DNA from 2 places in the Paenibacillus sp. FSL R7-0204 genome. Region 1 is predicted to be linked to the other one. Evidence: a T-box and tRNA genes for the amino acid it is inferred to sense, from the RefSeq annotation. Region 1 holds a T-box; the other holds one or more tRNA genes.
What was found. The T-box of region 1 lies ahead of MKX42_RS16955 (alanine--tRNA ligase). A T-box ahead of a tRNA ligase gene usually reads a tRNA of that ligase, here a tRNA-Ala.
Positions count from the first base shown of each region.

Region 2: it encodes a tRNA-Ala, which carries the amino acid that the T-box ahead of MKX42_RS16955 (alanine--tRNA ligase) is inferred to sense. The anticodon was not compared.

Region 1 covers NZ_JBBOCA010000001.1:3,799,401-3,807,425, forward strand. The annotation lists gene MKX42_RS16945 (DUF5808 domain-containing protein) at 1-555, opposite strand, end outside; gene MKX42_RS16950 (GntR family transcriptional regulator) at 552-953, opposite strand; gene MKX42_RS16955 (alanine--tRNA ligase) at 1,104-2,960, opposite strand; T-box leader at 3,030-3,273, opposite strand; gene MKX42_RS16960 (MBL fold metallo-hydrolase) at 3,373-4,041, opposite strand; gene MKX42_RS16965 (M23 family metallopeptidase) at 4,119-5,123, opposite strand; gene MKX42_RS16970 (response regulator transcription factor) at 5,333-6,058, shown strand; gene MKX42_RS16975 (sensor histidine kinase) at 6,055-7,824, shown strand; gene MKX42_RS16980 (SRPBCC family protein) at 7,895-8,025, opposite strand, start outside.
Region 2 covers NZ_JBBOCA010000001.1:1,055,144-1,063,168, forward strand. The annotation lists gene MKX42_RS04785 (PPK2 family polyphosphate kinase) at 1-408, shown strand, start outside; gene pdaB (polysaccharide deacetylase family sporulation protein PdaB) at 429-1,232, opposite strand; gene MKX42_RS04795 (stage II sporulation protein M) at 1,366-1,977, shown strand; gene MKX42_RS04800 (hypothetical protein) at 2,215-2,445, shown strand; rRNA gene MKX42_RS04805 (16S ribosomal RNA) at 2,794-4,354, shown strand; rRNA gene rrf (5S ribosomal RNA) at 4,479-4,595, shown strand; tRNA gene MKX42_RS04815 (tRNA-Ile) at 4,643-4,719, shown strand; tRNA gene MKX42_RS04820 (tRNA-Ala) at 4,816-4,891, shown strand; rRNA gene MKX42_RS04825 (23S ribosomal RNA) at 5,065-7,990, shown strand.

The sequences.
Region 1 (8,025 bases):
GTTCAGCATGAACACGGTCCACACGGATTTGTTGAAGTGGAAATTTCCGAGAATCAACAATTGCGGAATCGTATCCCACCTTGCAATAGCAAAGAAGATGCATAGCGCCATAACGGCAGCATTTGCCGAATACCACCAAGTGCGTAGCACCGGACTATGCGTCCGGCTGAGTTTGAGACTTGCAGTGCGCTTCGTTTCCACGTCAACCTGCCAACCTCTGGCAGTCTTCAAGCGTTGCACGGACATCCGGCTGAGCCAAACTGCGAAGGATGAAGCAAACATTAAAAGCAAGATGGATGTTGTCAAAATCAGGAGACCCCGGGCCGGTTGATGGCGCAGCCATAACAAGCAAGCCCACCCGATGGCGACCGCAAAACCACTGGTAAGCAAAGCGTAATTCCGGCGAATGGCACGGATGGATGGGTCATTCAGTACCTCTTCCGGCAGAGCAATGCCGAACAGAAAGGTCCTTAATCCGCGATAGGCCTGTAAGCTGAGCATCATTGTAATCATCAAATAACTGCCGAAAATAATAACCATCGGTTCTTGTGTCAATATTGTTCCCCTCCGCGAATCCTGATTATATCCTGGTACACCGATCTGCTCTCTTGTGCGAATACCTCTTCCGCCATGCCCCGTACCGCAGCTGCAGCAGCAAGAGACCGCAGCTGCCGCCGGAGCTTCTCCGCGAACACCTCTGTCACACCAGGCATCCCGCCCGGCTGAACAATAACGCCCGTTTTCCTGTTCACTTGAAGCAAGCCCTCCTGCTTGAGCAAATTATAGGCTTTGTTGACGGTATGTAGATTGATCCCCAGGTCCTCCGCCAGACTCCGGGTCGACGGAAGCGAATCGCCCGGCTTCAGCTCGCCAGAGTCGATCCCTTCAACGATTTGGTCAACCAGTTGAGTGTAAATGGGGGTTTCCGATTGCAGATCAAGCTCAATGAACACGAATAACCCTCCTTTTCTATATGTTATATTACATATATAACAAATGAAATGATACTAATCAAGGTAAAGGTGAAAATAATCGAATTTTTTCTATTAGGGGTCCCTTAAAACAGAAAACCCGCGCTAGGCGCGAGCTCTTATGGGACTATGTTATGGTCTGCCGACAATGACTCCTTTAATCCTTCTGACTCCAGCAGCAGAAGATTGTTCTTTTGTAATACGGAACGTTCCTAAGTTTGTGGTATCTTCTACATGTGGTCCTCCGCATACTTCCCGGCTCCACACCTTCCCTTCGTGATCCTGGATGGTATACACCTTAACGATATCCGGATATTTATCCCAAAAGTTTCCTTCCACATTACTTTCTTTCGCTTCAAGCTTAGGCAGCTCTGCAATAGAGGTAACTGCTTTGGATGAAATTGCATCATTCACATACTTCTCCACCTCAGCTATTTGCTCGGGTGTAAGTTTATCATCGTGGTTGAAGTCAAACCGTAATCGTTCGGAAGTAATATTACTTCCTTGTTGGTGGACATGATCACCTAGCACTTCCCTTAACCCCGCAAGTAGCAAATGAGATACCGTGTGCAGCGCGGTTGTTTCTGTGGAATATTCAGATAAGCCACCTTTAAATTTACCCGCAGAAGCAGTTCTGCTCATTTCAGCATGTTTTTTTGCCGCCTCAGTATAAGACGCCTTGTCCTCCATGCTATATCCACTTTCACTTAGGTACTCTTCCGTCAACTCCAAGGGAAATCCATAGGTTTCGTAAAAATAAAAGGCATCTGCACCTGTAACGTTACCCTTATTCTTCAGATGTTTCTGTATTTCAAATTCTCCCTGCTGTAATGTTCTATAGAAAAGACTTTCTTCCTTATTTACGATTTCAATTATTTTCTTTTTATTGCGGATCAAATCTTCATAAGCTGTAGCTTCATCGATATAAACTTCAGACAACTGACCCACAAAGCTTCCTTGTATCCCTATTTTTTTACCAGCACGGATGGCCCTCCGTAATAACCTTCTCGTTATATACCCTGCATCACTATTTGCCGGCTCTGCACCATCATTAATGAGAAAAGTAGCTGCTCTCACATGGTCCAGTATGATTCTAAAGGACTTTAGATCGTCAGCATAGGACTTCCCGCTTAGCTCCATCAACTTGTTCTTGGGATTAAGGAAGAAAGCCGTATTATAAATATCCTTGTCCCCGTTAAGAGCTGTAGCCACCCTTTCTAATCCGCCTCCATAATCGAGATTGGGATTTTGCATTTTTACAAATCCTGTGTCTCCTTTTGTGTAACACATAAATACGTTGTTCCCAATTTCCAGGAATCTGTCGCTTTCAGAAGCAGGATGGTCCAGTGAATCACCGCCCGGTTCAAGATCATAGAACATTTCACTATCAGGCCCTCCCGGTTCACCAACCGGCATATGGAGCGGACTTCCGGCCCGGCTCCACCAGTTTTCTTGTTCATCGTATAAGAATATTTTCCCGCCTCTAGATGCCCCATATTGCCAAGGATCATCTTCAATGATGGGTTCTATCCCGACGGATTTGAATTTTGCTGACCAGAGCCCAATGGCTTCTGTATCTTTCGGTATATTCAGTTCATCACTTCCTGCGAAAACACTGATATACAGCCTGCCCGGATCTATTCCTAATTCGATGATCTGCCAATGCCAAATGGCATCGATTTGCTTTTGCTTATAGTTATGTTCATTGGCTTTGAACTCCCACCGGCCTATCATTTCGAAAAATGTCAGATGCGACGTATCTCCTACTTCCTCAATATCCACTGTCCTTAAGCACTTCTGGATATTCGCAATCTCATTGCCGACCGGATGCTTTTCCCCCAATAAATAGGGAACCATCGGCTGCATGCCGCTCCCTGTAAACAACGTTGAGGGATCATTTTCCGGTAACAAGCTAGAAGAAGGCACTTGGCTAGCCCCTATTCCTTTCATAAAATCAACATAGGATTGTCTCAATTCATCTGGTGTCATTGGAATACCTCCATCAAATATTATTTATGCTTAAAACAAAAAAGCCCCAAGCTGACATATTACTTGTCAACTTAGGGCGAACGATTATGTCCGTGTTACCACCTAACTTCAGATTGCTCTGCGCTCTATCAGTACGGGATGACTCCGATACTGTTTCCTGAATAACGGTGGAACTCCGTTGAAGCCTACTAAGATTCCTCTGTTCGGTCCACAGCTCCGAGACTGCTTCACTATTAGATCAATGAAGATTCGCACCAACCATCTTCTCTCTGTGAGATCCTTAATAGTTACTATTTCTCATCATAGCCTTTTCGTTTTAAGTTAAAGCTATGCTAGCACAATCAGCTTGCTTCGTCAATTTATAATCAAGATGGTCATTTCCTTGTTTGAAAAAGCCGCCAAAATGGCGACTTCATCTGGCATTCACTATTTTCTGGAGAGTTTCCTTGATTCGATGAGTAGCTTCGTTACCATGATAGGTGATCACTTTTTTAATATCCAGCTCCAGCAGCTTGGCAATCGACTTCAGCGCAGTAGGGTGATCCAACGTGTAATATTTGTCGCAGGACAGGAGCTTACCATCTTGCGAATTTAAGGCATCGCCGGCAATTAACGTTTGCGTCGGGATATGATAGAGGGACATATGATCTGGCGTGTGTCCTGGGGTAAAGACGACTTGAATGCCGCCGGCCAGAGGCAGAATGTCCCGATCCTTCAGTGCCGTATGAACGTGCACGGACGGTGCAAAAGTTGTACCTCTAATAAGCGGAATGGCTCCCGTCAAATAGGGTACAGTCTCCTCATGTGCGAGCACCGTCAACTCGTTTCCCCTTTCCCGAATGAGCTCCGGCAGGCTGCCAATGTGATCGCTGTCTTGATGCGTAATGATGATATGCGTTAGCTGATCAAGTCCAAAGCCTTCTGCTTCAAGTAACCTACGAATCTTATCCAATTGCCCGGGAATGCCAGTATCTACAAGTACAAGATTCCGTTCATCCCACAACAATGTTGGATATACAATAAAAGATCCCATTCGCAGCTCTATCGCTTTAACTCTGGTATTCGGCCGAGACAGGGACATTCCTTCATCATCCTTTCCTATAAGTAGGTATATTATATTACTTATAGTAAGCCGCAAGTCAACACTTTTTACACTCTCTATTCGGGCAGTCCCTGAAAAGAATTCCCCCGTGTCAGGCTCTGACTCTGATCTGCCCAGCGGATCTGAACCGAACGGGAAGTGAAGATGTCAGGCCCGTCTGATACTTGAAAATGCAGGTGTGCTTCACTGGAGTTTCCTGAATTACCAAGATGACCGATGAGATCGCCCTGCTGGACGTTATCCCCTTTTTTGACGGCTACACTGCCTTTCTTGAGATGAGCTGTGATGCTGTGCTCCCCATTTCCATGATTAATGACCACGACATTCCCTTCCGGTTCTTCAGCGTTCATCACGCCCGGCGTATTATCCGGAATGTCATTTTTGATTTCAACCACCTTGCCGTCTGCTGCTGCATAGAGCGGTTCACCAAAAGCATAATAATCCTCGTTGTCCTTTCCCTCCCCTTGATAGCTTGCATCATTCTGAGTGCGGATAATGTCGAGTGCGTAACGCTGGGTTTCATGAGCATAATGATAGTTGGACAACACATCGTTCCCGCCCCAGAACACAAACCATTCGCCCTTCAGCGGATATTGGAATTCTGTCTTGGTCAATGCCTTGTCCGTTGCTTCATGCCTCTCAAGCGGTTGAATAAGCAGCCCCGCAATCTGGTGATCCTCGGCAAAAGAGGCTTGAATCCCCTTGGTCCCCGTCTGATCCTTCCATGAGCTTTCAACCAGATGGTTCATTTTAAACTCCGCAACCTTCTCCCATGAAGCAACGCCTTCCATAAAGCTATCGGCAGTCGTCTTGAATTCGTCCAGCGATATGATTCCCTGTAGCTCCGGACTCATCTGATTGTAGATATCCTCCTTCGATCCATTCATTAAGGTATCCATGAAATTGTCAGGTGTAATCATTGTGCCCTCCTCGGCTGTCTGTTCTACCAGTAATTGCTCTTGTGGTTCAGATGATTCCGAAGTGCCGCACGCAGACAACATCACACACATGCCAAGCGCTGCGGCAAGCAGCTTCCAGCTTTTCGAATATACTCTAGTCATTTCCCTGTACTCCTTTGTTAGAACGATATCTTTCCAGTCCAGTGTACGACATCAATCTTATCTACCGTCTAACCTACTCTTACGTCTATCATAACTTTGAGACATGCTACATCGCCAAAATTAAGAATCCGTTAAGGTTGCCGGCACGCAACACAGTGTTTCAGAATGGTATGATACTTATATAAAAAGCTGGGAGGCTCTATTTTGTCATGGATGAAGTTTCAATCTTGCTTGTTGATGATGAACAGGCTATTCTTCATATGCTCCGAACGGTATTGCTCAAAGAGCAATTCGTGGATATTGATACGGTCACTACCGGTGAAGACGCGATTGCTGCATGTAAAAAGAAAACCTATCACTGCATCGTGCTGGACGTGATGCTTCCAGGCCGAAGCGGGCTCGAAATCTGCCCTTTTCTGCGTCAATGTACAGACGCCCCTATTCTCTTTCTGACAGCGAAAACCACCGATTATGACAAGCTGACCGGCTTCGCGGTTGGCGGAGACGATTATGTCGTTAAACCCTTTAACCCGCTGGAAGTAGTCGCACGGATCAAATCCCTGCTGAGACGATATTTGCCCAGACAGACGGAAGCGGGAAAACTGCCACGGGAAGGGATCTATGACTATGGGCGCTTTCAGGTCATGGAGCCAGCCGGTGAACTTAGAGTAGAAGGCCAGCCCGTGAACTGCCCAGCGCTGGTATACCAGTTACTTCTGTTCTTTTGCAAACATCCCAATCGTATCTTTACCAAGTCTGAATTATATGAGCGGGTCTGGGGTTCGGAGGCCATTGCGGATGATAACACCGTCATGGTACATATTCACCGGATTCGTGAGCGTATTGAGGCTGATCCGTCCAACCCTGAGTTATTGGTGAACGTTCGGGGGCTAGGGTATAAGCTCATTCAATCCGACATGGGGCCTAGGCGATGAGTGTAAGACGCAGATTGATGACGCGGTTCATTGGCCTGCTTGCGGGTACGGTGGTCCTGATCTTGATTATCGGTGGAAGTATAGCTTACTGGGTCATTCAGCAGCTACATGAGGCCAGTCTTGTTGAAGATTTTGCCACTGTCGGGCTCGATCAGCTAATCAGCACAGCAGAGATTTTGCCGGATGGTAGTGTTAAGTATGATCCCAAGCTGCTGAAGCAGATCGAGGACAACAACGGCTGGCTTCAGATTCTCGATGAGCAGGGTCGTGTGTTGGATGCTTTTCATACCCCTTCCGATGTGCCGAATCACTATAAACCTGGAGAACTCATATCTTATTGGCAAGGACAAAAGCCCTTTCCCTACCGGCTATATCTGCTTATCCGCGAAAGAGAAGGCATTAATTTCACCCTATTGTATGGAGAGAACAACCAGGCTGTAACCATGCTGGAGCAAGCATATAACGGGGGCCGTTATGCCAATAACAAGCTTGAACTGGCCTCCGGGCAGCAGGAAATCATTCGAGCAGCGGATGCCTATCTTCAGATTTTGGATGAACTGGGACGGGAGGTTACTTCTTTCAATAAGCCTGTAACAGGTATCCCGGACAGCTACAGCATCCAGGATCTGATTCTGCGTACACGATACCCCATCCGGTATGGAGTTAGTACAGTGACCAGCTATGATGAGCAGAATCATTCTACCTGGATGCTGAGTATTCCTCTTGGGAGCAATCCGGCGGGGAGCAACGAGAATCCCTTCGGGTTTATTTTTGGTCCTGCCCTGGCTGCACTTCTGGTATCTATTATCGGCTTGCTGATCCTGCTTGCTGTCTGGTATGCCAACCTGTTCGGTTATCCTATGCTCCATATGCTCCAATGGCTGCAGCGGCTTGAACGCGGACAATATGAGGAGCCGGCCGGCCCCCGCGGCAGGCCGCTTAGCCAGAAGAAGAACGGGAAATGGCGGCGGAAATATCGGGTATATACGGAAGTGTTAGGTTCCATCCAGACGTTATCCGATACTCTGAAACAGGATAAAGAACTCCGCAGACAGACCGACTCTCTTCGCGAGGAATGGATTGCTGGAATCACCCATGATTTAAAGACACCCCTGTCCTCCATCCAGGGCTATGCACATATGCTGGAAGCAGAGAGGTACGAGTGGGCTTCTAATGAAGTACGGGAATTCGCGGGCATTATGTTAGACAAGTCGATGTACATGGACAGGCTGGTAAGCGACCTGGCCATGACTTATCGTCTGCGCAGCGGCGGATACCAGCCCCCTGTTGAGCTAACGGATATCAATGCTCTGCTTCAGGATTTGGTACAGCGTGCTGAACGTAACCCAGCTTATGGTGAGGGCCGCATTACTTTCCAGCCTGCCCCGGCTCAGGTACAGGGTTATGTACACATTCCCTCCTTTGAACGGATCGTTGATAATCTGACCGCCAATGCCCTACTCCATAATCCGCCGGACGCGAAGCTGATTGTAAGTGTACAGCCTGGTAAAGAGGCAGGCGATTTCATCGTTCAATTTGCCGATAATGGACGCGGGATGGATCAGGAGACGGTGTGGAAGCTGTTCGAACGATACTACCGTGGCACAGATACAGCGACGCCCGATATCGGATCAGGCCTTGGCATGGCGGTAACCAAAGGGCTGATCGAAGCCATGCAAGGGCGAATTGAGGTTCGATCGAGTCCCGAAGAAGGAACGGTGATACGTTTGATATGGGATGCTCATTCGAGGGCTGGAACGAAATAATCTGAAATATTTCGTTCTCAGATTTCAAAAGAAAGACGCCGGGCATTTTCCCCGGCGTCTTCTTTGGTAGTTAGTTGTGTTCGGTGTAGGCTCTGAAATTGTCCATAATCGCCTGCCAGCCTGCTTGCTGGAGCTCGACGGGATTGGCGTTTTCCGCATCGAATGTTTGAATAATCTTCGTCTCATTCCCTTGATCGACGA
Region 2 (8,025 bases), 2.7 Mb from region 1:
AGCAAGGAGGATGCCAAGCGGCGGTTCCGCTACATCCGCCAGTTCGAGGAGATGCTGGCGGAAGAGGGAACGACAGTTATTAAGCTCTTTCTGCATATCTCCAAGGAGAAGCAGCTCGAGAAGATTAAGGAGCGGCTTGAAGATCCGGCGAAGCACTGGAAATTCGATGCCAGTGATCTGCAGGAACGCGAATACTGGGACGATTATCAAAAGGCGTATGAGGATGTTTTTCAGGAGAGCAGTATAGATAAAGCTCCTTGGTACTGGATTCCGGCGAATCACCGCTGGTACCGCAACTATCTGGCCCTCAAGATTGTAGTCAAAACGCTGGAGGGGCTTGACCTGAGCTACCCGAAGCTGAATACACCGACGCCTGATATCTCTCAGCTGATCTCACCGCGTCACTGATGCATACACAGGTAAGGGAATTACATTCCTGCAGCGTCTTCCAGGCCATTATTCAGCAAGGCGGAATCGCGGACTTCCTTGCCGTTTGCACTGCTTTGGCTGATTAGCTCGGAGACGGTTACGAACTCATACCCCTGGCTGCGCAGCTTATCAATAATCTGAGGCAGGGCTTCATGCGTTTGTTTGCAGGAGTCGCTGGCATGCAGCAGCACAATATCTCCGGGATGGGCTTTGCGCGTTACACGGTTAACGATGTTATCCACACCTATGTTCTTCCAGTCCAGTGAGTCCGTGTCCCATTGAATGACTTTATAGCCGAGATCGGTCGCCACCTGCAGGACTCTTTTGTCAAAATCACCATTAGGCATTCTGATCAGGTTGGGCTGAGAACCGGTTAACTCCGTCAATACTGAATGGGCCGTACTGATCTGCGTGCGGATTTCATCATTGCTTAAGGTACTGTAGTTCACATGCTTGTGACCGTGGCTGCCAATCTCGAACCCGGCGTCTTTGATGCTTGTAACGATCTCAGGATGGGTTTTGCTCCAAGGTGAGGACAGGAAGAAAGTCGCTTTATCCACCTTTTTGTCTTCCAGCACCTTCAGAATCGGCTCAGGCCGTTTCTCTCCCCAACTGATATCGAAGGTTAAGGCGATCAGCTTCTTTTCCGTCGGCACACTGTAAATGGCAGAAGGGGCAGCTTCAGAGAATACGGTAATATTGCCCCTCTCCACATAGACAACGCCGGCGGTAAGAAGCGCAGCAGCAAAAATGTACAGGAACCGTTTGATCTTTTTGCCGCTAAATACATAAAAAGAATTCATAATGTCAGCGCTCCTCTCCCATGCGAAATGCTTGTTTGTTCTAAATGTATGCTCGTACAGGGCGCTTATGACCTCAGATATGAATCATTCCATACGAATTGCAATCCGGCAGAATCTAAATCAGGAGGTACGCATGTTATCTTTTAATACATTTATCAAGGATCTAAGGACAATTCGCACCGCGCTCCTAATGGCCACAATTCTATTCATAGCCGGGGGATTCTTGGGGTGGATCGGTACAGGAAGTCTTCAGCAGCTGCTGAATGAACAATTAAAGGGAATCAGTAAGATTAGCGGGAACCTCAGAGAGTCGTCCAATCCGCAGTGGAGCTTTTTTGTATTCATTTTTCTGAACAATAGCATCAAAAGCGTAGTCATCATTTATCTCGGTGCCTTATTCGGTCTCTTGCCGGCATTCTTCCTGCTCATCAACGGTGCGGTTATCGGCTATCTGATTCATTTGTCCGCGATACAGGGACAGGATCTGTTCACGCTGATTGTAAAAGGACTGCTGCCGCACGGCATCATTGAGATTCCGGCCATCATCATTGCCTGCGCCTTTGGGCTGAAGTTCGGCAGTAAGGTGCTCTCTGCACTCTTTGGATCGATGAGGCGGAGCGGGGAAGGGGCAATGAATTGGCAGGCCTTTATGCGGCAGACCTTCACCGCTTCGGTCTGGATTGTGATTCTGTTATTTGTGGCAGCAATCATCGAGAGCACAATTACATTTTGGCTTTTATCATAAAATCTTGGGGAATTGTGCATAACAGTAAAGCCGAAACAATTGGATCTGCTGCCAGGTTGAATAAAGAGAGTCCATAAATGGAATTTTCTTATGATAATGGTTATAGGTTCAATACTCCGGTTAATTTAGTGTAAGCACTTCAATAGAGCTTCCCACATCAAATGGCTTTTTTGATTGAGATGAAACGGCGTTTGATGGTTTTGGATAACTATGAATTTCATGAAGGAGGCCAAGCATATGCTCGGAATGTTATTCAATGAGAAGGAATGCAAGGAGCTGGACTATGTTTTGCGCAAAGAGCTGGATGAGATGCTACTGGATATGAGTGATCAGCGTTTAGATCAGAACATTAGGCATGCGATTGCCAATCGATATAAAACAGTTTTCCGTATGTATGCAAGATTTGCTCCACAGAAAGAGCTGTCTAAGTATGCATGGGGTGGACGTTCTTCTCAGTTCAAGCACTAGGCTGAAGCAGGCTGATAACCGGAATAAATAAAATGAATGAAATAGCTTGACGAAAAGGGAGCCGACATGATACATTATATCTCGCGCTCCTTTTGAATGTTTAAAGAGAAGACGCGGGCAAGAAATAATGAAAAATAACTTTTTCAAAAAAAAGCTTGCCAAACCATGAAACACTATGATATATTATGAAGGTCGCCGCTGAGATGCGGTGAAGAGCTAAAACGAGGCATTGATCTTTGAAAACTGAACAACGAGTGAGTGGGAAATCACTTCGGTGAGATCCAAATTAGAGAATGTAACAATTCTCGTCAGATGTTTCAAAATGAGCAATCGCTCTTTCTAAATACCAATTTGGAGAGTTTGATCCTGGCTCAGGACGAACGCTGGCGGCATGCCTAATACATGCAAGTCGAGCGGAGTCTGAGAGGAAGCTTGCTTCCTTTCAGATTTAGCGGCGGACGGGTGAGTAACACGTAGGCAACCTGCCCTCAAGCCTGGGATAACTACCGGAAACGGTAGCTAATACCGGATAATTTCTTTTTTCTCCTGAGGAGAGAATGAAAGGCGGAGCAATCTGCTGCTTGGGGATGGGCCTGCGGCGCATTAGCTAGTTGGTGGGGTAACGGCCCACCAAGGCGACGATGCGTAGCCGACCTGAGAGGGTGAACGGCCACACTGGGACTGAGACACGGCCCAGACTCCTACGGGAGGCAGCAGTAGGGAATCTTCCGCAATGGGCGCAAGCCTGACGGAGCAATGCCGCGTGAGTGATGAAGGTTTTCGGATCGTAAAGCTCTGTTGCCAGGGAAGAACGTCCGGTAGAGTAACTGCTGCCGGAGTGACGGTACCTGAGAAGAAAGCCCCGGCTAACTACGTGCCAGCAGCCGCGGTAATACGTAGGGGGCAAGCGTTGTCCGGAATTATTGGGCGTAAAGCGCGCGCAGGCGGTTATTTAAGTCTGGTGTTTAAACCTTGGGCTCAACCTGAGGTCGCACTGGAAACTGGGTGACTTGAGTACAGAAGAGGAAAGTGGAATTCCACGTGTAGCGGTGAAATGCGTAGATATGTGGAGGAACACCAGTGGCGAAGGCGACTTTCTGGGCTGTAACTGACGCTGAGGCGCGAAAGCGTGGGGAGCAAACAGGATTAGATACCCTGGTAGTCCACGCCGTAAACGATGAGTGCTAGGTGTTAGGGGTTTCGATACCCTTGGTGCCGAAGTTAACACAGTAAGCACTCCGCCTGGGGAGTACGGTCGCAAGACTGAAACTCAAAGGAATTGACGGGGACCCGCACAAGCAGTGGAGTATGTGGTTTAATTCGAAGCAACGCGAAGAACCTTACCAGGTCTTGACATCCAACTAACGAAGCAGAGATGCATCAGGTGCCCTTCGGGGAAAGTTGAGACAGGTGGTGCATGGTTGTCGTCAGCTCGTGTCGTGAGATGTTGGGTTAAGTCCCGCAACGAGCGCAACCCTTGACTTTAGTTGCCAGCAGGTGAAGCTGGGCACTCTAGAGTGACTGCCGGTGACAAACCGGAGGAAGGTGGGGATGACGTCAAATCATCATGCCCCTTATGACCTGGGCTACACACGTACTACAATGGCCGGTACAACGGGAAGCGAAGCCGCGAGGTGGAGCCAATCCCAGCAAAGCCGGTCTCAGTTCGGATTGCAGGCTGCAACTCGCCTGCATGAAGTCGGAATTGCTAGTAATCGCGGATCAGCATGCCGCGGTGAATACGTTCCCGGGTCTTGTACACACCGCCCGTCACACCACGAGAGTTTACAACACCCGAAGTCGGTGGGGTAACCCGCAAGGGAGCCAGCCGCCGAAGGTGGGGTAGATGATTGGGGTGAAGTCGTAACAAGGTAGCCGTATCGGAAGGTGCGGCTGGATCACCTCCTTTCTATGGAGAATCGTCTTCTGCAATGAAGACATTCAAATCGGAAGCTTCGCTTCCACAATAGAACCTTCGGGTTCGGACACTCACTCGTGTTCAGTTTTGAAAGAGCAAGTCTCTTTCGTATGCGTTTGGTGGCGATAGCGGAGGGGTTCCACACGTACCCATCCCGAACACGACCGTTAAGCCCTCCAGCGCCGATGGTACTTGGACCGAAGGGTCCTGGGAGAGTAGGACGCCGCCAAGCGAACAATCAATTCATTGATTGCTTCACAACTGTAAGTTTTGTTATATGGGCTTTTAGCTCAGTTGGTTAGAGCGCACCTCTGATAAGGGTGAGGTCGGTGGTTCGAGTCCACCAAGGCCCACCATATAACAATCTTGAATTGAATAGCAAGTACCGGGGTCCCCAGACAGTAATCGGGATTAACCTCGAAGCTACACCTCGCTTTTTGGGGTGATTATATGGGGCCATAGCTCAGCTGGGAGAGCGCCTGCCTTGCAAGCAGGAGGTCAGCGGTTCGATCCCGCTTGGCTCCACCAATCATTATTTACAAGAGTATATGCAAGAACTTGATCCTTGAAAACTGGATACCGAAACGAATTTGCGTTTTAGAACATTCCTTTAAGCTGAACTTGTGTAAACAAGTTTCAATATTTTAGTGATGCTAAGTGAAGGTTTTTGATTGTGCAAACAAGCAAAACACCGGAACGTTGGTTAAGCTATTAAGAGCACACGGAGGATGCCTAGGCGCCAGGAGCCGACGAAGGACGTGGCGAACAACGAAACTGCCTCGGGGAGCTGTAAGCAAGCTTTGATCCGGGGGTGTCCGAATGGGGAAACCCAGCTGTGGTAATTCGCAGTTACTCGTATCTGAATACATAGGATACGCAGAGGCAGACCAGGGGAACTGAAACATCTAAGTACCCTGAGGAAGAGAAAACAATAGTGATTCCGTCAGTAGCGGCGAGCGAACGCGGAACAGCCTAAACCAAGGGGCTTGCCTCTTGGGGTTGTGGGACGTCTCACATGGAGTTACAAAGGAATATGGTAGGCGAAGAGGTCTGGAAAGGCCCGCGATAGAGGTAAAAGCCCTGTAGCCTAAACTGTGTTCTCTCCGAGACGGATCCCGAGTAGTGCGGGGCACGTGAAACCCCGTATGAATCCAGCAGGACCATCTGCTAAGGCTAAATACTACCTGGCGACCGATAGTGAAACAGTACCGTGAGGGAAAGGTGAAAAGCACCCCGGAAGGGGAGTGAAATAGAACCTGAAACCGTGTGCTTACAAAAAGTCAGAGCCCTCTTTATGGGTGATGGCGTGCCTTTTGTAGAATGAACCGGCGAGTTACGTTTAACATGCAAGGTTAAGGTGAGAAGCCGGAGCCGCAGCGAAAGCGAGTCTGAATAGGGCGACTAAGTATGTGGACGTAGACCCGAAACCGTGTGATCTACCCCTGTCCAGGGTGAAGGTGCGGTAACACGCACTGGAGGCCCGAACCCACGCATGTTGAAAAATGCGGGGATGAGGTGGGGGTAGCGGAGAAATTCCAATCGAACTCGGAGATAGCTGGTTCTCCCCGAAATAGCTTTAGGGCTAGCCTCGGTGAATGGAGTGGTGGAGGTAGAGCACTGATTGGGTGCGGGGCCCGCAAGGGTTACCAAGCTCAGTCAAACTCCGAATGCCATTAACTTCTTGCCGGGAGTCAGACAGTGAGTGCTAAGATCCATTGTCAAAAGGGAAACAGCCCAGACCATCAGCTAAGGTCCCCAAGTGTGTGTTAAGTGGGAAAGGATGTGGAGTTGCACAGACAACCAGGATGTTGGCTTAGAAGCAGCCACCATTGAAAGAGTGCGTAATAGCTCACTGGTCGAGTGACTCTGCGCCGAAAATGTAACGGGGCTAAACACACCACCGAAGCTATGGCTAGATGCGTTGCATCTGGGGTAGGGGAGCGTTGTATATACGTTGAAGGTGTACCGTAAGGAGCGCTGGAGAGTATACAAGTGAGAATGCCGGTATGAGTAACGAAAAGATCAGTGAGAATCTGATCCGCCGAAAGCCCAAGGTTTCCTGAGGAAGGCTCGTCCGCTCAGGGTAAGTCGGGACCTAAGGCGAGGCCGAAAGGCGTAGTCGAAGGACAACAGTTTGAAATTACTGTACCACCGTAATCCGCTATGAGCGATGGGGTGACGCAGGAGGGTAGTGACGCGGACTGATGGATGTCCGTCTAAGCAGTGAGGCTGGTGTGTAGGCAAATCCGCACATCGTAAGGCTGGGCTGTAATGGGGAGCGAAAATTATAGTAGCGAAGGTCATGATCTCACACTGCCAAGAAAAGCCTCTAGTCAGGAGAAGGTGCCCGTACCGCAAACCGACACAGGTAGGCGAGAAGAGAATTCTAAGGCGCGCGGAAGAACTCTCGTTAAGGAACTCGGCAAAATGACCCCGTAACTTCGGGAGAAGGGGTGCCTCGGTAGGGTGAATAGCCCGAGGGGGCCGCAGTGAAAAGGCCCAAGCGACTGTTTAGCAAAAACACAGGTCTGTGCGAAGCCGCAAGGCGAAGTATACGGGCTGACGCCTGCCCGGTGCTGGAAGGTTAAGGGGAGCGGTTAGGAGCAATCCGAAGCTGTGAACCGAAGCCCCAGTAAACGGCGGCCGTAACTATAACGGTCCTAAGGTAGCGAAATTCCTTGTCAGGTAAATTCTGACCCGCACGAATGGCGTAACGACTTGGGCGCTGTCTCAACGAGAGATCCGGTGAAATTTTAATACCTGTGAAGATGCAGGTTACCCGCGACAAGACGGAAAGACCCCATGGAGCTTTACTGCAGCTTGATATTGAATTTGGGTACGATCTGTACAGGATAGGTGGGAGCCGTGGAGGCAGGAGCGCAAGCTTCTGCGGAGGCGCCGTTGGGATACCACCCTGATCGTATCTAGGTTCTAACCTAGTGCCCTCATCGGGTACGGGGACCGTGTCAGGCGGGCAGTTTGACTGGGGCGGTCGCCTCCTAAAGAGTAACGGAGGCGTTCAAAGGTTCCCTCAGAATGGTTGGAAATCATTCGCAGAGTGCAAAGGCATAAGGGAGCTTGACTGCGAGACCTACAAGTCGAGCAGGGACGAAAGTCGGACTTAGTGATCCGGTGGTACCGCATGGAAGGGCCATCGCTCAACGGATAAAAGCTACCCTGGGGATAACAGGCTTATCTCCCCCAAGAGTCCACATCGACGGGGAGGTTTGGCACCTCGATGTCGGCTCATCGCATCCTGGGGCTGAAGTAGGTCCCAAGGGTTGGGCTGTTCGCCCATTAAAGCGGTACGCGAGCTGGGTTCAGAACGTCGTGAGACAGTTCGGTCCCTATCTGTCGTGGGCGCAGGAAATTTGAGAGGAGCTGTCCTTAGTACGAGAGGACCGGGATGGACGTACCGCTGGTGCATCAGTTGTTCCGCCAGGAGCATGGCTGAGTAGCTACGTACGGACGGGATAAGCGCTGAAAGCATCTAAGCGTGAAGCCCCCCTCAAGATGAGATTTCCCAGTATGTAAGACCCCTTGAAGACGACGAGGTAGATAGGTTGGAGGTGGAAGTGCAGCAATGCATGGAGCTGACCAATACTAATCGGTCGAGGGCTTATCCAAATTTCTAACAACGCAGATTCGTTTCGGATTCAGTT